3 regions of the Bacillus pretiosus genome follow, and region 1 is predicted to be linked to each of the others. Evidence: a T-box and tRNA genes for the amino acid it is inferred to sense, from the RefSeq annotation. Region 1 holds a T-box; the other regions hold tRNA genes.
What was found. A T-box is a leader RNA that pairs with one kind of tRNA and senses whether it is charged. The one in region 1 lies ahead of proS (proline--tRNA ligase), so its partner is inferred to be a tRNA-Pro.
Positions count from the first base shown of each region.

Region 2: it has a tRNA-Pro gene. The T-box ahead of proS (proline--tRNA ligase) is inferred to sense a tRNA for this amino acid. The anticodon was not compared.
Region 3: it has a tRNA-Pro gene. The T-box ahead of proS (proline--tRNA ligase) is inferred to sense a tRNA for this amino acid. The anticodon was not compared.

Region 1 covers NZ_CM129593.1:454,521-461,458, forward strand. Annotated here, with positions in the region: gene ACU8YW_RS02350 (MFS transporter) at 1-850, shown strand, start outside; gene ACU8YW_RS02355 (helix-turn-helix transcriptional regulator) at 907-1,158, shown strand; gene ACU8YW_RS02360 (hypothetical protein) at 1,171-1,563, shown strand; gene ACU8YW_RS02365 (MFS transporter) at 1,608-2,891, opposite strand; gene ACU8YW_RS02370 (alkaline phosphatase family protein) at 2,999-4,312, opposite strand; gene ACU8YW_RS02375 (YesK-like family protein) at 4,467-4,760, shown strand; T-box leader at 4,854-5,060, shown strand; gene proS (proline--tRNA ligase) at 5,107-6,537, shown strand; gene ACU8YW_RS02385 (LPXTG cell wall anchor domain-containing protein) at 6,652-6,938, opposite strand, start outside.
Region 2 covers NZ_CM129593.1:4,699,726-4,706,663, forward strand. Annotated here, with positions in the region: gene ACU8YW_RS24280 (S8 family serine peptidase) at 1-395, shown strand, start outside; gene ACU8YW_RS24285 (L-lactate dehydrogenase) at 569-1,513, opposite strand; gene ACU8YW_RS24290 (DUF4179 domain-containing protein) at 2,051-3,079, opposite strand; gene ACU8YW_RS24295 (sigma-70 family RNA polymerase sigma factor) at 3,072-3,539, opposite strand; tRNA gene ACU8YW_RS24300 (tRNA-Glu) at 3,814-3,885, opposite strand; tRNA gene ACU8YW_RS24305 (tRNA-Ser) at 3,891-3,981, opposite strand; tRNA gene ACU8YW_RS24310 (tRNA-Asn) at 3,988-4,062, opposite strand; tRNA gene ACU8YW_RS24315 (tRNA-Ile) at 4,070-4,146, opposite strand; tRNA gene ACU8YW_RS24320 (tRNA-Gly) at 4,157-4,227, opposite strand; tRNA gene ACU8YW_RS24325 (tRNA-Lys) at 4,241-4,316, opposite strand; tRNA gene ACU8YW_RS24330 (tRNA-Thr) at 4,327-4,402, opposite strand; tRNA gene ACU8YW_RS24335 (tRNA-Phe) at 4,417-4,492, opposite strand; tRNA gene ACU8YW_RS24340 (tRNA-Asp) at 4,507-4,582, opposite strand; tRNA gene ACU8YW_RS24345 (tRNA-Met) at 4,586-4,662, opposite strand; tRNA gene ACU8YW_RS24350 (tRNA-Ser) at 4,690-4,782, opposite strand; tRNA gene ACU8YW_RS24355 (tRNA-Ile) at 4,800-4,876, opposite strand; tRNA gene ACU8YW_RS24360 (tRNA-Met) at 4,881-4,957, opposite strand; tRNA gene ACU8YW_RS24365 (tRNA-Ala) at 4,978-5,050, opposite strand; tRNA gene ACU8YW_RS24370 (tRNA-Pro) at 5,065-5,138, opposite strand; tRNA gene ACU8YW_RS24375 (tRNA-Arg) at 5,149-5,222, opposite strand; tRNA gene ACU8YW_RS24380 (tRNA-Leu) at 5,226-5,314, opposite strand; tRNA gene ACU8YW_RS24385 (tRNA-Gly) at 5,331-5,405, opposite strand; tRNA gene ACU8YW_RS24390 (tRNA-Leu) at 5,435-5,515, opposite strand; tRNA gene ACU8YW_RS24395 (tRNA-His) at 5,539-5,614, opposite strand; tRNA gene ACU8YW_RS24400 (tRNA-Thr) at 5,625-5,700, opposite strand; tRNA gene ACU8YW_RS24405 (tRNA-Val) at 5,705-5,780, opposite strand; rRNA gene rrf (5S ribosomal RNA) at 5,785-5,900, opposite strand; rRNA gene ACU8YW_RS24415 (23S ribosomal RNA) at 6,002-6,938, opposite strand, start outside.
Region 3 covers NZ_CM129593.1:750,420-757,357, reverse strand. Annotated here, with positions in the region: gene ACU8YW_RS03875 (SH3 domain-containing M23 family metallopeptidase) at 1-284, shown strand, start outside; gene ACU8YW_RS03870 (hypothetical protein) at 290-628, shown strand; gene ACU8YW_RS03865 (DUF3965 domain-containing protein) at 857-2,008, opposite strand; gene ACU8YW_RS03860 (CBS domain-containing protein) at 2,303-2,722, opposite strand; tRNA gene ACU8YW_RS03855 (tRNA-Glu) at 2,854-2,925, opposite strand; tRNA gene ACU8YW_RS03850 (tRNA-Asn) at 2,927-3,001, opposite strand; tRNA gene ACU8YW_RS03845 (tRNA-Ile) at 3,010-3,086, opposite strand; tRNA gene ACU8YW_RS03840 (tRNA-Trp) at 3,098-3,168, opposite strand; tRNA gene ACU8YW_RS03835 (tRNA-Thr) at 3,175-3,247, opposite strand; tRNA gene ACU8YW_RS03830 (tRNA-Phe) at 3,257-3,332, opposite strand; tRNA gene ACU8YW_RS03825 (tRNA-Asp) at 3,341-3,416, opposite strand; tRNA gene ACU8YW_RS03820 (tRNA-Met) at 3,420-3,496, opposite strand; tRNA gene ACU8YW_RS03815 (tRNA-Ser) at 3,521-3,613, opposite strand; tRNA gene ACU8YW_RS03810 (tRNA-Ser) at 3,672-3,764, opposite strand; tRNA gene ACU8YW_RS03805 (tRNA-Ala) at 3,785-3,857, opposite strand; tRNA gene ACU8YW_RS03800 (tRNA-Pro) at 3,873-3,946, opposite strand; tRNA gene ACU8YW_RS03795 (tRNA-Arg) at 3,957-4,030, opposite strand; tRNA gene ACU8YW_RS03790 (tRNA-Leu) at 4,034-4,122, opposite strand; tRNA gene ACU8YW_RS03785 (tRNA-Gly) at 4,139-4,213, opposite strand; tRNA gene ACU8YW_RS03780 (tRNA-Leu) at 4,243-4,323, opposite strand; tRNA gene ACU8YW_RS03775 (tRNA-Lys) at 4,338-4,413, opposite strand; tRNA gene ACU8YW_RS03770 (tRNA-Gln) at 4,418-4,492, opposite strand; tRNA gene ACU8YW_RS03765 (tRNA-Tyr) at 4,504-4,587, opposite strand; tRNA gene ACU8YW_RS03760 (tRNA-Val) at 4,596-4,671, opposite strand; rRNA gene rrf (5S ribosomal RNA) at 4,677-4,792, opposite strand; rRNA gene ACU8YW_RS03750 (23S ribosomal RNA) at 4,894-6,938, opposite strand, start outside.

The DNA of each region.
Region 1 (6,938 bases):
CGTAAAAGAAGAGCAGGTAGCAAATGCGATTGCATTTAACCAAACATTACAGTCATTATTTATGATTTTTGGACCAGTGGTAGGATCACTTGTGTATACACAACTTGGTTTATTTACGTCACTATATAGCTTAATCATTTTATTTTTGTTATCTGCTATTGCTCTTTCGTTTTTACCAAAATGGGTGGAACAAGAGCAAGTGGCGAGAGATTCATTAAAAAATGATATAAAAGAAGGATGGAAATACGTTCTTCATACGAAAAATTTACGTATGATTACGATCACTTTCACCGTTATGGGCTTAGCTGTTGGATTAACGAATCCATTAGAAGTGTTTCTTGTAATAGAGCGTCTTGGAATGGAAAAGGAAGCAGTTCAATATTTAGCCGCAGCTGATGGGATAGGTATGTTAATCGGTGGTATTGTTGCTGCAGTTTTCGCTTCAAAAGTGAACCCGAAAAAGATGTTTGTATTCGGTATGAGCATATTAGCAATGTCATTTTTAGTAGAAGGGCTATCTACATCATTTTGGATTACTAGTTTCATGAGGTTTGGAACAGGTATTTGTTTAGCTTGTGTTAATATCGTTGTCGGTACGCTTATGATTCAACTTGTACCAGAAAATATGATTGGAAGAGTAAATGGAACAATTTTACCACTGTTTATGGGGGCAATGTTAATCGGAACTTCACTAGCTGGAGGATTGAAGGAGATGACCTCACTAGTTACTGTATTTTGTATAGCAATGGCACTTATTTTATTTGCGATAGGGCCAGTTCTACGCATGCAAATAAATAAAGAAGATGTCGCTAATAAAGAGGAACTAACAAATTCGTTAGCTTCGAAATAATCATTGTAAGGGAGCAGGATTGCTCCCTTTTCTTGTGGCAATCTTTTGACAATGACATGCCCCAACTATATACTGATGATGTAAAAACGAGTTTACAGGTTAGGAGAAATGGTGTGAAAAATCAAATCTATGAATTACGCACTGAAAACAATATTTCACAAGGTGCATTGGCTGATAAGTGTAAAGTTTCTAGACAGACGATAAATGCAATTGAGAATAATAAATATGATCCAAGCTTAGCGTTAGCATTCCGTTTAGCTGAAGTATTAGGAACAACTGTTGATAAACTATTTTTGTACAAGTTGTAGGGGGAGTAGTTGTTGGGGAAAGAGAAAATAAGCCTTGTAGTTACGGCATTAGTAGCTATAAGTACGTTAGTGTTTGCACTTTATTATTGGTTAACTGAACTTCAAGTAAACTGGTATGCACTATTTATTTGTAGCATCGCATTACATTATATGTTTAAAAGTTTGGCATCGCATAATGTGGAAGGGACAACGGAGGAGAAAGAAGATGTAGAAAAACATGTATTAAAAATAAGTGCAAATGTTACGTATTATGTACTTGTTGTATTAATTTTTGGTTTGTTTTTCGCATCGGTAGGTTTTAATAAATGGATTGATTTTCATAACATACCGCTTTTGTTTGCGTTATGCGCTGCGATAGTTGTAAAGTCGGCTGTAGAATTTTTAATTGTAAGACGTTATCGCTAAAAATAAAGAAAAGATCCTCTTCTCATGAGAAGAGGATCTTTTTCTTATAGCGTTTTAGTTTTTGGACTAGGTGGTGTAACGGACGTATCATTTTCGGGAACTCTAGTTAGTAAGAATCCACCGATAACGAACAGTACAATAATACTAAGGACACCAGCGTTGGTTTTTCCTGTTAATTGCGTTGTAACACCGACTAATACTGGACCCATAATTGCCGCGAATTTACCAAAGATATTATAAAATCCGAAGAATTCATTTGCAGATTCTTTTGGTACTAGTTTTGCAAAATAGGACCGACTAAGTGCTTGAATACCACCTTGAGAAGTGGCAACTAACATTGCTAAAATCCAGAAATCGAGTGTCGTTTTTAAGAAATAAGCATATATGCAGATAATGATATAAATAATAATACCGACGTATAGCATTTTTTTACCTGTAAATGTTTCTGATAACTTTCCGTATAATAAGGCGAATGGACAAGCTACAATTTGTGTGACAAATAAGATGATTAATAGATTCGTTGCACTAATACCGAGATCTGTTCCGTAAGCGGTAGACATAGTAATAATTGTATCGACCCCGTCAATGTAGAAGAAGTAAGCGATTAGGAATATAAATACAGTTTTATATTCTTTAATATTTTTAAAAGTATCAGCAAGGCGTTTGAAGCTCATTGCAATTGGTCTTGGATGACGTTCAATATAATGTGTTTGCTCTACATTTTTTAGCATTGGAATTGTAAATAATCCCCACCAAAGAGCTGTTATTGCGAACGAAATTTGACTAGCAATGCCGACTGATAAAGGGATAGTTCCTTTTTGAGCAAGAATAATAAGAGCGATACAACCGATAAAAGGAATTGTGCTTCCAATATAACCTAATGCAAAGCCTCTTGTAGAAATTCGGTCCATTCTATCTTTAGAGGTAACATCTACTAAAAATGCATCATAAAAAATGTTTGCTCCCGCAAAACCGACTAATGCGAGCATATAGCAGCCTAGTAATAAGTACCACTGAGATGTTGGGACGACTGCTAGCATACTTGTAAATACGATACCGAGTCCAAAGAAGAATGTGAAAAATCGTTTTTTAAATCCTTTATAATCAGCAACTGTGCCGAGAATAGGAGCAAGTATAGAAATTAAAAGTGTAGCGAAAGAGTTTGCATATCCCCAATATGCCGTTGAAGTTGCACCAGGTAGTCCGGCTTCTTTTGCAGCTGCTTTAAAGTAAATTGGGAATAATGCAGTTGTAATGACGAGCGAATATACCGAGTTCGCCCAATCGTATAATATCCAGCTTTTTTCTTGTCTGGACATTTTTTTCATATAATGTTCCCCCTTAAATTGTTCTACTAACAGTGTACAAAAATAAAAATTATAAAAAGAGAAACAGTGATGATTTTTACATAACTTTTACATATATACACAGTTCTTTACAATTGAAGTAAATCCTCTACAATTGATCCGTCTGTTTCACCTAAGTGTAAACCGAGTAGTCTAGCGATAGTTGGACCTTCATCAATAAGTCTCATGTACGGAATGGTAACGCCGCTTTTTATCCCTTTCCCAGCAGCGATAAAAATTGTTTCATAGTTAGGTTTTGTTGGAGAGTATCCATGCGTACCAAATGTATATTTTTTACTGGGCGTAACATCTTTTTCAGTAATTTCTTTTATAAAATCGCCTGTATAGTTTTCAGTGAAATAATATCCTTCTTGTGCTTCCAACATAAATAAACAATTACCATCTGCACCGCAGTCTTTTGCAGCTTCATCATGAAGCATAAATTCAATACCGTTTTGTTTATTTTGAAGTAACTCTTCAAGTAGTAGTTGTACTTTTCGAATTGTATCCGTATCATTTTTGTCTTTCACATATACATAGGCAGAGCCGTCGCAACTTTGGCAATAGACCTTCCAGTCTACTAATTTTCCTTTTGAATTTATAGATATAAGCCCATTTTGATGAAATAGTACATTTAATTGAATGGCTTTGTTTTCACTTAAAGCGCTATGATCACCGAGAGCGATAATTGTACTTTCTTCGTATAGGTCACTGTCTTTTAAAGCTTGAATAATTTTTCCTAGCCGTTCATCATGTCTATGGATAGCAGCTATTGTTTCGTTAGATTCAAAGCCGTGATAGTGTCTTTGAGTGTCTAAATCGGTGAAATGTATAAACATGACATTAGGCTTCTTCGTCTGGATTGTATGCACAGCAGATGCAAGTACGAAATCATCGAGTTCAGGCTGTGATAAGCCATTTCTTATATGACCAAAACGCTGATTCAAATCTAATTGATATAGTGGGCTACCGCTAAATAATGAAACTAAGATTTGATTTTGCCACGGTCTATTTGGAAAAATTTCAGGTAAATTGTAATCAATATTTGCTCTGCCGGTAACAGGCCATAGAAGGGCAGCTGTCGTTAAATTTGCTTTATGTGCTTCATCGTATAACGTTGTTCCTTTAATGGATTTTCGGTACCAATGCCAATCTGGTGACTCGCGTCCAGGTTGAAGTAACGTATTGCTAACTACGCCATGTTTATTAGGGTAGTTTCCAGTAACGATTGTTGAGTGACTTGGATATGTTACAGAAGGATAAATAGGTTCCACTTTTCTCGCCATCGCGCCCTTGTTTATTAATGTTTGAAAATTAGGGAGTTTTTGTAATATAGGAAAATCTAAAGCTGATAAGCAATCGAAAGATAAAATAATGACGTGATTTGTTAATGCTTTATCCATAAAGTTCCCTCCTGATTATATAAAACCTATTCTTATATATTACTACTAATACCTAGTAATAAAAATATATTTCTAGGTAAAAATTTATTATTTATTTTCAGAAAAATTAAACATATAATTAAGTATAAGGGAATGAATGGAAGGAGGGAATACTATGGATTGGCTAGATGGATTTAGTATCTTTTACATCATTGGCGGAATTACGATTATCCTTGTATTTACTATTTCGTATTTACTAAAGAAACGGTTTCCAAACAAACAGTTCGATATTATATTTGCACTTAGTTTAATACTTCTTTGCTTAGCATCCTTTCCCGTTACAATGATGGTGATTGGTGGATGGGAAGGAATGGGATATGGATTTATTGGTTTCTTCGTTCTACTTGGTACACTTATCGGTATGATTGCACATCAACTGGTAAAAATCTCGCGAAAAAGCTACGTATAAAACTGCAGAAAATGAAAAGAATATATAAAAATGAGAAAATTAGCTATTGTTTAAAAAAAGAATTTGTATTATGATAATCAACAAATTTATTTCGTTATAACGATGAAAAAGGACTAGTACATGTTCAACCTTTTTAGCAGAGAGAGAATCCGCTAGGCTGAAAGATTCTTAAAAAGGCGATATGGAACCTACCTTTGCGTTCTGCATATGCAGCGGGAATTTCCCGTTATCAAAAAGAGAGCATGCACAATTTTTGTGCATGAATCAGGGTGGTAACGCCGGCAAAGCTCGGTCCCTATTTAGGGACACGGGCTTTTTTGTATTTTCAAAAGGAGGAAGATTGACTATGGCAAAAGAACAAGTACAAGCGATTACGAAGATGGAAGAGGATTTTGCACAGTGGTACACAGATATTGTAAAAAAAGCAGAACTTGTTGATTATTCAAGTGTAAAAGGATGTATGATTCTACGTCCGTACGGTTATGCCTTATGGGAAAATATGCAGAAAGTTATGGATGAAAAGTTAAAAGCAACTGGTCATGAAAATGTATATATGCCAATGTTTATCCCAGAGAGCTTATTGCAAAAAGAGAAGGATCATGTAGAAGGATTTGCTCCTGAAGTAGCATGGGTGACACATGGCGGGGATGAAAAATTAGCGGAGAGACTTTGTGTACGCCCTACATCTGAAACTTTATTCTGTGAGCATTTTTCAAAAATTGTGCAATCCTATAATGATTTGCCAAAGCTATATAATCAGTGGTGTTCAGTAGTTCGTTGGGAGAAAACAACGAGACCATTCCTTCGTACAACGGAATTCTTATGGCAAGAGGGCCATACAATTCATGAAACAGCAGAAGAATCGCAAGCTGAAACGTTACATATTTTAAATCTATATGCTTCTTTCTGTGAAGATTATTTAGCGATACCAGTAATTAAAGGGCAAAAAACAGAAAAAGAAAAGTTTGCAGGAGCAAAGGCAACTTATACGATCGAAAGTTTAATGCATGATGGGAAAGCACTTCAAACAGGAACATCCCATAACTTTGGAACGAATTTCTCTGAAGCATTTGATATTAAATTTTTAGATCGCAACGGTAAGTGGCAATATGTACACCAAACATCTTGGGGTGTATCAACAAGAATGATAGGTGGACTTATTATGGTTCATAGCGATAATAATGGTCTTGTAATGCCTCCTAAAGTTGCACCAGTGCAAGTTGTTATTGTACCAATTGCGCAGCATAAGGAAGGAGTTTTAGCGAAAGCAACAGAGTTACAAGAACATATTCAAAAGGTTGCACGAGTAAAAATAGATGCTAGTAATAAAACACCAGGCTGGAAATTTAATGAGTATGAAATGAAGGGTATTCCAATTCGATTAGAAGTTGGTCCTAAAGATATTGAAAAGAATCAAGTTGTACTTGTAAGAAGAGATACGAAAGAAAAAGAATTTATATCAATAGATCAATTAGAAGAGCGTATTCCAGCACTACTTGAGGAAATTCATAATTCTTTATTTAATAAGGCAAAAGTATTTCGCGATGAGAATACGTATAGTGTGACGAATTTCGAAGAGATGAAAAAAGTAGCTGATGAAAAGCAAGGATTTATTAAGGCAATGTGGTGCGGAGAATTAGCTTGTGAAGAGAAACTAAAAGAAGAAGTTGGAGTATCTTCTCGCTGTATGCCTTTTGAGCAAGAGCATTTAGCTGACGAATGTATTTGTTGTGGTAAAGAAGCTAAACAAATGGTGTATTGGGGAAAAGCGTATTAATGCTTTTTTGATAGATGATAAAAAGGACTTTGGGCTGCATAATAAAATGCAATCCAAAGTCCTTTTTAGTTTTGCAATTTGTTTTATGTATGTTTTAGATGGAAGGATGTGTTTTTATTTTGCGTTTTTACGGCGAATAAATAGTAACATACCGATTAGGAATGTTGAAAGTCCCATTAAAATAGATGCAGGATAATGTGTTGCCGTATTAGGTAACTTATCGCCTTGTTCTTTCGCATTATCTTTTACATTGCCACCTTGAGAGCCGTTGCCACCCTGAGAACCGCTATCGTCTTTAACGCGGTTGCCGCCTTGAGAGCCATTGCCACCCTGAGAACCGCTATCGTCTTTAACGCGGTTACCGCCTTGAGAGCTATTGCCACCTTGAGAGCCGTTGCCAC
Region 2 (6,938 bases), 1.0 Mb from region 1:
ATAAACGTGATTATAACTTATACGTGGAGGTTCCAGGACATTTAACAAGCCGACTAACTACAAAACTAGGTACTGAAAAAGATGGTAAACTACTTGGTCAATATTATTATGCACGACCTGACGAAAACCTTGCTGGCGATGTAAATGCTGATAAAGTAATTGATATGAAAGATGCTGAAATTATCGCTAGCAACTATGGTAAAAAAGGACTATCTGTGAAAGACGGCGACCTTAACAAAGATGGCATTGTCGACGAAAAAGATATTCGTTTCGTTGAAAAGAACTTCTTGAAAAAAGGACCAGATGCATCTAAATCACAAATACCTGTTGAAAAATCAAAAAGCGGTACACTGGCAGATATTTTAAAGAAATTAGGATTAACACCTAAAAAATAATAATAAAGAGCACTCTATATAAAGTAGAGTGCTCTTTTCTATAAACGACCCTTATCCAGCAAAAGGGGTATATTGGGGATATACAAGGGAAACCGGAAAAGGAATTTATATTAAATTATATAAAAACTCAGAGGTAGGAAGCAGTTTCCCGCCTCTGAATTATTTAGCAATTATTATAGTACTGGTGCCATTGTTTCTTTTAATACTTTTACAGAATGAGCGAATTTCGCTTTTTCTTCTTCATTTAGCTCAAGTTCTACGATTTCACGTACACCTTCGCGGTTAATAACAGCTGGAACACCTACGAAAGCATCTTTCTCACCATATTGTCCTTCAAGGTATGCAGATACAGTTAATACGCTGTTCTCGTTGCTTAAGATTGCTTTAGTTACACGAAGTAGTGACATACCGATTCCGTAGTAAGTTGCACCTTTACGCTCGATGATATGGTAAGCTGCATCGCGTACATTTTCGAAGATTTTATCTAAGTCTTCTTGTTTGTACTGCTCGTTGTTAGCTAAGATTGTTTCTAACTTTTGTACACCTACAGTAGCGTGGCTCCATACTGGAAGTTCAGTGTCACCGTGCTCACCAACGATGTAAGCATGAACGTTACGTGGATCTACATCTAAGTAGTCACCTAACATGTAACGGAAACGAGCAGAGTCTAAAGTAGTACCAGAACCGATTACGCGCTCTTTTGGTAAACCAGATTCTTTCCAAGTTACGTAAGTTAAAATATCAACTGGGTTAGTTGCGATTAAGAAGATTCCATCGAACCCGCTATCCATAATGCCGCGAACGATTTGTTTAAAGATCTTTGTATTTTTCTCAACTAAGTCTAAACGAGTTTCACCTGGCTTTTGTGGTAATCCAGCAGTGATAACAACTAGATCTGCATCTTTACAATCTGCATAGCTACCGCTCCAAACTTTTGTTGGTGATGGAGAGAATGGTACCGCATGGCTTAAGTCCATTGCTTCCCCTTCTGCTTTTGCTTCATTAACATCTACTAATACGAATTCTTCAGCTACACCTTGGTTGATCATTGAGTAAGCGTAACTACAACCTACAGCTCCTGTTCCTACTAATACTACACGATTGATACCTTTTTTCATGGTAATTTCCCCTCTCTATTGTTCACATATATTTTTTTATGATTGTTTAAGTAATTAATTAAAATACTAATTTAATGTTGTTTAACTTCTTTACATTCATATTGTAGCACGTATTATTGTGAAAAAGTTCACAAATTATGACCTATTTGTGAACTTTTTCACATAGAGTGTAAAGTTGATGGAATAGGTGTGGAATCCATCTCAATGGAGACGTTTTCTTTAGATTGTGAAAGGGATTTTCTTATGTTTTTGTCGGTAAGTGAAATTATATCAGCGATTTTTTAAATATATGGACCGTAACTCCAAATATATCAGCGATTTTTGCAATATATCGACTTACCGACAAAAACCGACAATGATAACAGCATAACAAACGCCATCCTTTCTGTATATTTCTACAAAAAGAATAGCGTCTTTTGATTATATGGATACAAATTTATCTTAGCTGGACAGCGATGTTTTTTCCATACACGTCAAATTAACATACCGTCACTTATTAACAGTCAATAAACATGTGAACCTAGCAAAGCTCTTTAATTATTGTAGCAACACAGTCGTTTTTAAATCTTCAGCACCTCCATTTTTTAATGTATCATTTAGATCACTAAGATACGTAGGTTCAATTGTTAAGGATTTTGGAGGATTATCCATTGGTGGAAGAGCTAAAACAATATGGTGTCCGTATAGTCCCGTGCTACCAACTTGCAAGCTGACTCCTTCGTAGATTTTTCCTTTATCATCAGTTACGGTATAATCAAGTGCTGGCCAGCTATCATTAGCTTCCATTTCTTTTGGATAATCAAAGGTCAAATCAATCCTCGTTGAAAGTGAAGAAAAGGTTACTTGATTTACTGTTAATGCATATAAATTATCTTTCGTTGATGTTTTTATATTAGGAGTGAATTTATGAATCTCACCTTCAACTTTTGTAAGAGGAAATGCTACGTTCCATATTCCTGTTTGTTCAAATAAATCTTTCCCATGGACGGAAACATCAATTTTATCACCAAATTCACCGTAATTAGCCAGAGTAAATTCATGCTGCTCAATAATGGTGTTTTGTCCTTTTGACTTCTGTGAAGTAGAACCAATTGCAGCTCTGACTTCTTTCCCATTAATGGTTATATAACTAAATCCAGCTTTCTCTTCATTACTTTTGGAAATAGGATTCTCTCCTTTGTATTCCACCGTGACCACTAAACGTCCACCATCGTAAACAGCTTCTTTCACATTCATCGTTAAACCACTATGACTATCTCGTCTCTCAATTGATGTGGCAAGCTCATCCTTTTCAATTTTATCAGAAGCAATATCATTAAATTGTGCATAAATGGAGCCTATAACTGGAACACCCGATAATGTCTTTGCCATGGTAGGAGAAATGAATCCAAAACCTAAGAGAGAAACACATATTCCACAAGCAATAAGACTAGAATACTTAATTGTTTTTTTTCTACGGTACTGATTTTTCTTAGCTTGAAGCATGGCTGTTTTTTCTCTTTGAATTAACCGATCTTCTGGTATAGGAATATCATTGATATGGTGATTAATTTCTTCTTTATTCATAACTATATCCCTCCTTTAAAATGGGGCGTAAGGCTTGCTTTGCTCGATGTAATTGAGATTTTACCGTTCCTTCTGGAGAATTAAGAACCTCAGCAATTTCCTTAATAGATAAATCGTGATAATACCTTAATAAAATAATGGTTTTGTAAGTAGGATCTAAGAAATTAAATGCCTCGGTTAAATCCAGCGATTGCTCTAATTTATTCATGCTCTCTTCTGTACATAAATTAGATAACATTTCATCATTCACAACAAATTGTCTAGAGGACTTTCTTACAAAATCAATGGATTTAAAAACAAGAATTTTAGTAATCCAACTTTGAAATTTCTCCGGCTTTTTTAATTTTCTCAATGAAAGATATGCTTCATAAATTGTTTCTTGGTATATATCCAGTGCATCTTGTTCATTTCTTACATAAGAATAGGCTGTTCGATATAGCTTTGGGCGAACAAAAGTAATAAGTTGTTCAAATGCTTGATCATTTCCTCTTGTTGCTTAGTTTACTAGATAGGCTATGTCCATTTTTATTTCTTCCTCCCTTTACTAATATAGTCGAATGAGAGAATAAAAAGGTTGCAAAAATAAATGCATATATATAAATCTCCTACAACTTATTGCAATAATTACTATCAAGCATTAAAGACACAAAAAACCCATAAAAAAAAGCAGACTATCCAAAGTCCGCTTTTACACAACAAAAAAGAGATAGCAGATTATGCTATCTCTTTTAGTATGACCCGTACGGGATTCGAACCCGTGTTACCGCCGTGAAAGGGCGGTGTCTTAACCACTTGACCAACGGGCCAATTCTGGCAGAGAAGAAGGGATTCGAACCCTCGCACCGCGTTCGCGATCTACTCCCTTAGCAGGGGAGCCCCTTGAGCCACTTGGGTACTTCTCTATAATATGGCTCCGCAGGTAGGACTCGAACCTACGACCGATCGGTTAACAGCCGATAGCTCTACCACTGAGCTACTGCGGAATAATTATGGTGGGCCTAAATGGACTCGAACCATCGACCTCACGCTTATCAGGCGTGCGCTCTAACCAGCTGAGCTATAGGCCCATAATTGAAAAGCGGGTGAAGAGAATCGAACTCTCGACCAGAGCTTGGAAGGCTCTTGTTTTACCACTAAACTACACCCGCATTAAATTGTAAATGGTGAGCCATGAAGGATTCGAACCTTCGACCCTCTGATTAAAAGTCAGATGCTCTACCAACTGAGCTAATGGCTCATTTTGAAAGTGGTGCCGACTAGAGGACTTGAACCCCCAACCTACTGATTACAAGTCAGTTGCTCTACCAGTTGAGCTAAGTCGGCTTGCGACTTCAAAATGGTGGCTCGGGACGGAATCGAACCGCCGACACGAGGATTTTCAGTCCTCTGCTCTACCGACTGAGCTACCGAGCCTTTATGTAAAAAAATGGCGGTCCCGACCGGGGTCGAACCGGCGATCTCCTGCGTGACAGGCAGGCATGTTAACCACTACACCACGGGACCATTTGGTTGCGGGGACAGGATTTGAACCTGCGACCTTCGGGTTATGAGCCCGACGAGCTACCGTGCTGCTCCACCCCGCGATGATAAAATATTTAATTTAGAAAAAATGGAGGAGGTAGAGGGATTCGAACCCCCGCGCGACTCTCGCCGCCTGTCGGTTTTCAAGACCGATCCCTTCAGCCGAACTTGGGTATACCTCCGAGATATAAAGCTTTAGTGGTGGACCTTGTAGGACTCGAACCTACGACCGGACGGTTATGAGCCGTCTGCTCTAACCAGCTGAGCTAAAGGTCCTTTATGGTAGCGGCGGAGGGGATCGAACCCCCGACCTCACGGGTATGAACCGTACGCTCTAGCCAGCTGAGCTACACCGCCATAAAATATATTAAAATAAGTGGAGCCTAGCGGGATCGAACCGCTGACCTCCTGCGTGCAAGGCAGGCGCTCTCCCAGCTGAGCTAAGGCCCCGTGTTTTTGGAAAATCGGGAAGACAGGATTTGAACCTGCGACCCCCTGGTCCCAAACCAGGTGCTCTACCAAGCTGAGCCACTTCCCGTTAATAAAAGCGCGCCCGAGAGGAGTCGAACCCCTAACCTCTTGATCCGTAGTCAAACGCTCTATCCAATTGAGCTACGGGCGCATATGGTGCCGAGGGCGGGGGTCGAACCCGCACGGTGGTCACCCACCGCAGGATTTTAAGTCCTGTGCGTCTGCCTGTTCCGCCACCCCGGCATGTCATATTGAAAATTGGAGCGGAAGACGGGATTCGAACCCGCGACCCCAACCTTGGCAAGGTTGTATTCTACCACTGAACTACTTCCGCAAGACATGTATGAGTTATTTTATTAAAAGTGCGGGTGAAGGGAGTCGAACCCCCACGCCAAAGGCGCTAGATCCTAAGTCTAGTGCGTCTGCCAATTCCGCCACACCCGCATATTAATTATTCAAAGAAAAAATGGGGCGACTGATGGGAATCGAACCCACGAATGCCGGAGCCACAATCCGGTGCGTTAACCACTTCGCCACAACCGCCATGATTTTCTGGTGCCGACTAGAGGACTTGAACCCCCAACCTACTGATTACAAGTCAGTTGCTCTACCAATTGAGCTAAGTCGGCTAAATGGTGGAGGATGACGGGATCGAACCGCCGACCCCCTGCTTGTAAGGCAGGTGCTCTCCCAGCTGAGCTAATCCTCCATTTGCCTGGCAACGTCCTACTCTCACAGGGACAAGGTCCCAACTACCATCGGCGCTAGAGAGCTTAACTTCCGTGTTCGGTATGGGAACGGGTGTGACCTCTCTGCCATCATTACCAGACTATATTCATTTAAGACAAGAATCATTGTAACTTATTTAACTTTTAAAGTCAACAAGTTTTTTATATTCTTTCAAAACTAGATAACATTGCTTCATATTATATGGTTAAGTCCTCGATCTATTAGTATTCGTCAGCTCCACATGTCACCATGCTTCCACCTCGAACCTATCAACCTGATCATCTTTCAGGGATCTTACTAGCTTACGCTATGGGAAATCTCATCTTGAGGGGGGCTTCATGCTTAGATGCTTTCAGCACTTATCCCTTCCGCACATAGCTACCCAGCTATGCCCTTGGCAGAACAACTGGTACACCAGCGGTGCGTCCATCCCGGTCCTCTCGTACTAAGGACAGCTCCTCTCAAATTTCCTACGCCCACGACGGATAGGGACCGAACTGTCTCACGACGTTCTGAACCCAGCTCGCGTACCGCTTTAATGGGCGAACAGCCCAACCCTTGGGACCGACTACAGCCCCAGGATGCGATGAGCCGACATCGAGGTGCCAAACCTCCCCGTCGATGTGGACTCTTGGGGGAGATAAGCCTGTTATCCCCGGGGTAGCTTTTATCCGTTGAGCGATGGCCCTTCCATGCGGAACCACCGGATCACTAAGCCCGACTTTCGTCCCTGCTCGACTTGTAGGTCTCGCAGTCAAGCTCCCTTATGCCTTTGCACTCTACGAATGATTTCCAACCATTCTGAGGGAACCTTTGGGCGCCTCCGTTACACTTTAGGAGGCGACCGCCCCAGTCAAACTGCCCACCTGACACTGTCTCCCGGGTCGATAAGACCCGTAGGTTAGAATTTCAATACAGTCAGGGCGGTATCCCACCAGCGCCTCCACCGAAGCTAGCGCTCCGGTTTCAATGGCTCCCGCCTATCCTGTACAAACTGTACCAAAATTCAATATCAGGCTACAGTAAAGCTCCACGGGGTCTTTCCGTCCTGTCGCGGGTAACCTGCATCTTCACAGGTACTATAATTTCACCGAGTCTCTGGTTGAGACAGTGCCCAAATCGTTACACCTTTCGTGCG
Region 3 (6,938 bases), 300 kb from region 1:
CGGCAGCTGCAGGTAAAGTTGTGAAATCATATTATTCAGCTAGCTATGGCAATGTTGTGTTCATCGCCCATCAAATAAACGGGAAATTATATACAACAGTCTATGCACACATGAAAGATCGCACTGTACAAGCTGGTGATCAAGTACAAGCTGGACAATTAGTAGGTCATATGGGAAACACAGGTCATTCATACGGGCAACATCTTCATTTTGAATTACACAATGGAGAATGGAATTTTGAAAAAACAAATGCAGTAAACCCACTGCCATATTTAGTTAGGTAAATTGTATGCAACGCAATATCAATATACCTCTCTTAATTGAATACTTCGCCTTTTTAGGTTTAATCTGTTGTTTAATCATTTACAATACAAACACTGTATTTTTATCTATTATCATTGCTTTTGTTACTTTAGAAATTATGATGGAATCCTTTCAAGTACAACTAAAACAAAAAATTGCTCATATATATAATGCCATCTTTCTATTAAGTGCCCTAATAACAAATATTATTAGTAATGGTTTTTATTTATCTACCGTATTTCCTGTATTCTTTATGGCTGTTTTATTATTCATAGCTAGATACATTCATGTCCCTAATACCAAAAAACACGAACAAGAAGCTTAGAAAGAGGAGACACTGTGTACCGATCTTTCAAAGATAATCCGATAAAATATATATTGAATTTATACACAAAAATAAATACTTTTTTTGGTATACAAGGAAGTAATACGGCACAATTTCTCCTTTATGGAATGTTATTTCTCGTCTTAATTGCGTTCTCCTTGCTTTACTAATAAAAAAAGGATCTCACATAAACTTGAGATCCTTTTTAATTTATATAGAAAATGCTCTTTATCCGCAAGCATATTTTTCATAAATAAAGCTAAGATTATATTTTTTCTCTAAGCTCATTCTTTGTTCATCATCACACCAATAGAACAGAATATCATGAATTGTTGCATAACGCTTATTTTTAAGAAATAGTTTAAAGAATGATGGTAAACAATCATGTAATTGTATAAATATATAATTGCGTAATATTTCTTCTTTATATTCAATGCCCTTACAAATATACAATAATTCTTCACAATAATACGCATGTTGTGGAACTTGAATCATTTCGAAAAATGGCACATATGATAATAGTTTTCCGATGAAATGATCATATCGATCCATTATTCCTATCGTCATGTGCTCCATCATATCTTTCATTACATATAAATAATCATCTACATGAGTAGTCTTGAGTGGGTCTAATCGATCTGAAATTTGAGAAAGTACAGCTCTTTGACAAGCTAACACCGCTTGACTAGGTCCATAGTATGATAGGAAGTCTGTACACTTACGATATTTTCGTAATAAGTCATGTGTATATAAGTCATATACAAAAGTATTACAATACATTGCTAGACTCATCATATCACTATTTAATTGCTCTTTTGATAGAGATTTAGCTCTCTTACACATATAAAAGAATGTAAATTCTAATACTTCTTTATGGGATAATAAATGTTTACAGTCCGTTATACATTTCTCATTAAATTTAACTCTATCCCAAATTGCTACATCCTCATCAGTTAATTCACCAATACGATATTTAATAATTAAATAGTTTAAAGCAACCGCTTGTGTCAAAAGATCCCACGTTTCATATTCCAATGAAGTGTGAACAAACTCAGCTAGGCCTTGAGTTACCATAAAAGTATTTGCTTCTTCATACCAGCCAATCTCTTGGCATAAACGAAGAATACGTAATAAAGTTGGAATTTCATCTTTATGAAACTGTGGTAAATTTTTTGCTTTATCCATTCCATATACGATAAATGCCGCTAAATTTTCTTCTTTATAAAATTCTTTTTCTTTCCACACTAATATAGTTCTTTCTTTCCCTTCACCTTTCGGATGACAAGGTACAAGTAAAGAAAATAATTCAGCGAAATTATTTGGTTCTATATATGTATCTGTAACCAAATTCCAATTTGGATCGCGCTGTATAGCCCTCATATAATTCCCCTTCCCTTTTGTCTACATAGGAAATATTAATCCATTATTACATCATTAACAATAAATATTGTTATATTCGAAATCTATCATAATACTTATATCTATCAGTATATCATTTTTTCTCTTATTTAAAATTAGGAATGACAAATTTAAATAAACTGTTGAAATTACTAACTGTATACTTATTATATAATGGCTCAGATACATCATGCTAACATATTAGCTTAACCCTATATACTAGAATAATGTATCTGATTTTTATACGTAACTTATTCCACTAATTAAAGTCTCACTTCATTCCGTATGCTCTGATATTTCACTTAAAGCAAATCCCGCTTGATCATCTGCCGATTCTTTTATAGCTAAATCTCCTAGTGCTAACATCCCAACGAGTTGACCACTCTCAACTACTGGCAATCGTCTAATTTGATACTGTGCCATTAACTCTGTAGCCTTTTCAATAGGTTCATCTGGAGAAACTGAAACAATGTTTGTTGTCATTACATTTGTAATTTTATTAGATCCAGGATGTTTCTCAGCAATCCCTCGAACAACTAAATCTCGATCCGTAACAAGACCAACAACTTGCTCATTTTCAACAACCGGAATCAATCCAATCGATTCTTCTTTCATCTTTACAGCAGCCTCATATACATTGTCTAGCGGTGTACAATGTACAACATCAGTACTCATAAAGTCTCTCACTCGTGTCATTTTTGTCTCCTCCTTTTTATACATACCATAGCTTTTCCTAAATCCCTTTATTTATTTCAGGAAAATCAGTTGATAAAGGAGGATTCCACAAAATAAAAAAAGAGTCAGCATATTGCTGACTCTTTTTTTTATGACCCGTACGGGATTCGAACCCGTGTTACCGCCGTGAAAGGGCGGTGTCTTAACCACTTGACCAACGGGCCATGGCTCCGCAGGTAGGACTCGAACCTACGACCGATCGGTTAACAGCCGATAGCTCTACCACTGAGCTACTGCGGAATAATATATGGTGGGCCTAAATGGACTCGAACCATCGACCTCACGCTTATCAGGCGTGCGCTCTAACCAGCTGAGCTATAGGCCCATACACTTTTACAGGGGCAGTAGGAATCGAACCCACACTGGAGGTTTTGGAGACCTCAGTTCTACCTTTAAACTATGCCCCTAAAGGATGCCGACTAGAGGACTTGAACCCCCAACCTACTGATTACAAGTCAGTTGCTCTACCAATTGAGCTAAGTCGGCATAAAAAAATGGTGGCTCGGGACGGAATCGAACCGCCGACACGAGGATTTTCAGTCCTCTGCTCTACCGACTGAGCTACCGAGCCAACATAAATGGCGGTCCCGACCGGGGTCGAACCGGCGATCTCCTGCGTGACAGGCAGGCATGTTAACCACTACACCACGGGACCATTTGGTTGCGGGGACAGGATTTGAACCTGCGACCTTCGGGTTATGAGCCCGACGAGCTACCGTGCTGCTCCACCCCGCGACAATATAATGTTTTTTTAAAAAATGGAGGAGGTAGAGGGATTCGAACCCCCGCGCGACTCTCGCCGCCTGTCGGTTTTCAAGACCGATCCCTTCAGCCGAACTTGGGTATACCTCCATGAAGGAAAAAATAAAAATTTTATTATTATATGTATCTAAACCATTTAAAAAGAAAATGGAGGAGGTAGAGGGATTCGAACCCCCGCGCGATTCTCACCGCCTGTCGGTTTTCAAGACCGATCCCTTCAGCCGAACTTGGGTATACCTCCGAGACATATAATAAATAAAGTGGAGCCTAGCGGGATCGAACCGCTGACCTCCTGCGTGCAAGGCAGGCGCTCTCCCAGCTGAGCTAAGGCCCCATGTTTTTGGGAATATCGGGAAGACAGGATTTGAACCTGCGACCCCCTGGTCCCAAACCAGGTGCTCTACCAAGCTGAGCCACTTCCCGTTAATAAAAGCGCGCCCGAGAGGAGTCGAACCCCTAACCTCTTGATCCGTAGTCAAACGCTCTATCCAATTGAGCTACGGGCGCATATGGTGCCGAGGGCGGGGGTCGAACCCGCACGGTGGTCACCCACCGCAGGATTTTAAGTCCTGTGCGTCTGCCTGTTCCGCCACCCCGGCATGTCATATTGAAAATTGGAGCGGAAGACGGGATTCGAACCCGCGACCCCAACCTTGGCAAGGTTGTATTCTACCACTGAACTACTTCCGCAAGACATGTTTGAGTTATTTTATTAAAAGTGCGGGTGAAGGGAGTCGAACCCCCACGCCAAAGGCGCTAGATCCTAAGTCTAGTGCGTCTGCCAATTCCGCCACACCCGCATATTTATTTAAAATGGTGAGCCATGAAGGATTCGAACCTTCGACCCTCTGATTAAAAGTCAGATGCTCTACCAACTGAGCTAATGGCTCTTAATGGCTGGGCTAGCTGGATTCGAACCAGCGCATGACGGAGTCAAAGTCCGTTGCCTTACCGCTTGGCTATAGCCCATTAATTAAGAATGGTGGAGGGGGGCAGATTCGAACTGCCGAACCCGAAGGAGCGGATTTACAGTCCGCCGCGTTTAGCCACTTCGCTACCCCTCCGACATATATGGTGGAGGATGACGGGATCGAACCGCCGACCCCCTGCTTGTAAGGCAGGTGCTCTCCCAGCTGAGCTAATCCTCCATTTTGCCTGGCAACGTCCTACTCTCACAGGGACAAGGTCCCAACTACCATCGGCGCTAGAGAGCTTAACTTCCGTGTTCGGTATGGGAACGGGTGTGACCTCTCTGCCATCATTACCAGACTATATTCATTTAAGACAAGAATCATTTTAACTTATTTAACTTTTAAAGTCAACAAGTTTTTTATATTCTTTCAAAACTAGATAACATCGCTTCATATTATATGGTTAAGTCCTCGATCTATTAGTATTCGTCAGCTCCACATGTCACCATGCTTCCACCTCGAACCTATCAACCTGATCATCTTTCAGGGATCTTACTAGCTTACGCTATGGGAAATCTCATCTTGAGGGGGGCTTCATGCTTAGATGCTTTCAGCACTTATCCCTTCCGCACATAGCTACCCAGCTATGCCCTTGGCAGAACAACTGGTACACCAGCGGTGCGTCCATCCCGGTCCTCTCGTACTAAGGACAGCTCCTCTCAAATTTCCTACGCCCACGACGGATAGGGACCGAACTGTCTCACGACGTTCTGAACCCAGCTCGCGTACCGCTTTAATGGGCGAACAGCCCAACCCTTGGGACCGACTACAGCCCCAGGATGCGATGAGCCGACATCGAGGTGCCAAACCTCCCCGTCGATGTGGACTCTTGGGGGAGATAAGCCTGTTATCCCCGGGGTAGCTTTTATCCGTTGAGCGATGGCCCTTCCATGCGGAACCACCGGATCACTAAGCCCGACTTTCGTCCCTGCTCGACTTGTAGGTCTCGCAGTCAAGCTCCCTTATGCCTTTGCACTCTACGAATGATTTCCAACCATTCTGAGGGAACCTTTGGGCGCCTCCGTTACACTTTAGGAGGCGACCGCCCCAGTCAAACTGCCCACCTGACACTGTCTCCCGGGTCGATAAGACCCGTAGGTTAGAATTTCAATACAGTCAGGGCGGTATCCCACCAGCGCCTCCACCGAAGCTAGCGCTCCGGTTTCAATGGCTCCCGCCTATCCTGTACAAACTGTACCAAAATTCAATATCAGGCTACAGTAAAGCTCCACGGGGTCTTTCCGTCCTGTCGCGGGTAACCTGCATCTTCACAGGTACTATAATTTCACCGAGTCTCTGGTTGAGACAGTGCCCAAATCGTTACACCTTTCGTGCGGGTCGGAACTTACCCGACAAGGAATTTCGCTACCTTAGGACCGTTATAGTTACGGCCGCCGTTTACTGGGGCTTCAGTTCAGAGCTTCGCTTACGCTAACCCCTCTCCTTAACCTTCCAGCACCGGGCAGGTGTCAGCCCCTATACTTCGCCTTACGGCTTCGCAGAGACCTGTGTTTTTGCTAAACAGTCGCTTGGGCCTATTCACTGCGGCTTTCCGTTAAGAAAGCACCCCTTCTCCCGAAGTTACGGGGTCATTTTGCCGAGTTCCTTAACCAGAGTTCTCTCGCACACCTTAGGATTCTCTCCTCGCCTACCTGTGTCGGTTTGCGGTACAGGCACCTTTTATCTCGCTAGAAGCTTTTCTTGGCAGCGGGGAATCAAAGACTTCGCTCCATAAGGAGCTTCCCCATCACAGCTCAGCCTTCACGATAAGCGGATTTGCCTACTTATCAGCCTAACTGCTTGGACGTGCACAACCAATCGCACGCTTCTTCTATCCTTCTGCGTCCCTCCATTGCTCAAACGATAAAGAGGTGGTACAGGAATATCAACCTGTTGTCCATCGCCTACGCCTGTCGGCCTCGGCTTAGGTCCTGACTAACCCTGAGCGGACGAGCCTTCCTCAGGAAACCTTAGGCATTCGGTGGACGGGATTCTCACCCGTCTTTCGCTACTCATACCGGCATTCTCACTTCTAAGCGCTCCACCAGTCCTTCCGGTCTGACTTCACTGCACTTAGAACGCTCCCCTACCACTGATACCATTGGTATCAATTCGCAGCTTCGGTGGTGTATTTAGCCCCGGTACATTTTCGGCGCAGAGTCACTCGACTAGTGAGCTATTACGCACTCTTTAAATGGTGGCTGCTTCTAAGCCAACATCCTAGTTGTCTAAGCAACTCCACATCCTTTTCCACTTAATACACACTTTGGGACCTTAGCTGGCGATCTGGGCTGTTTCCCTCTTGACTACGGATCTTATCACTCGCAGTCTGACTCCTAAGGATAAGTCATTGGCATTCGGAGTTTGACTGAATTCGGTAATCCGATGAGGACCCCTAGTTCAATCAGTGCTCTACCTCCAAGACTCTTACACTTAAGGCTAGC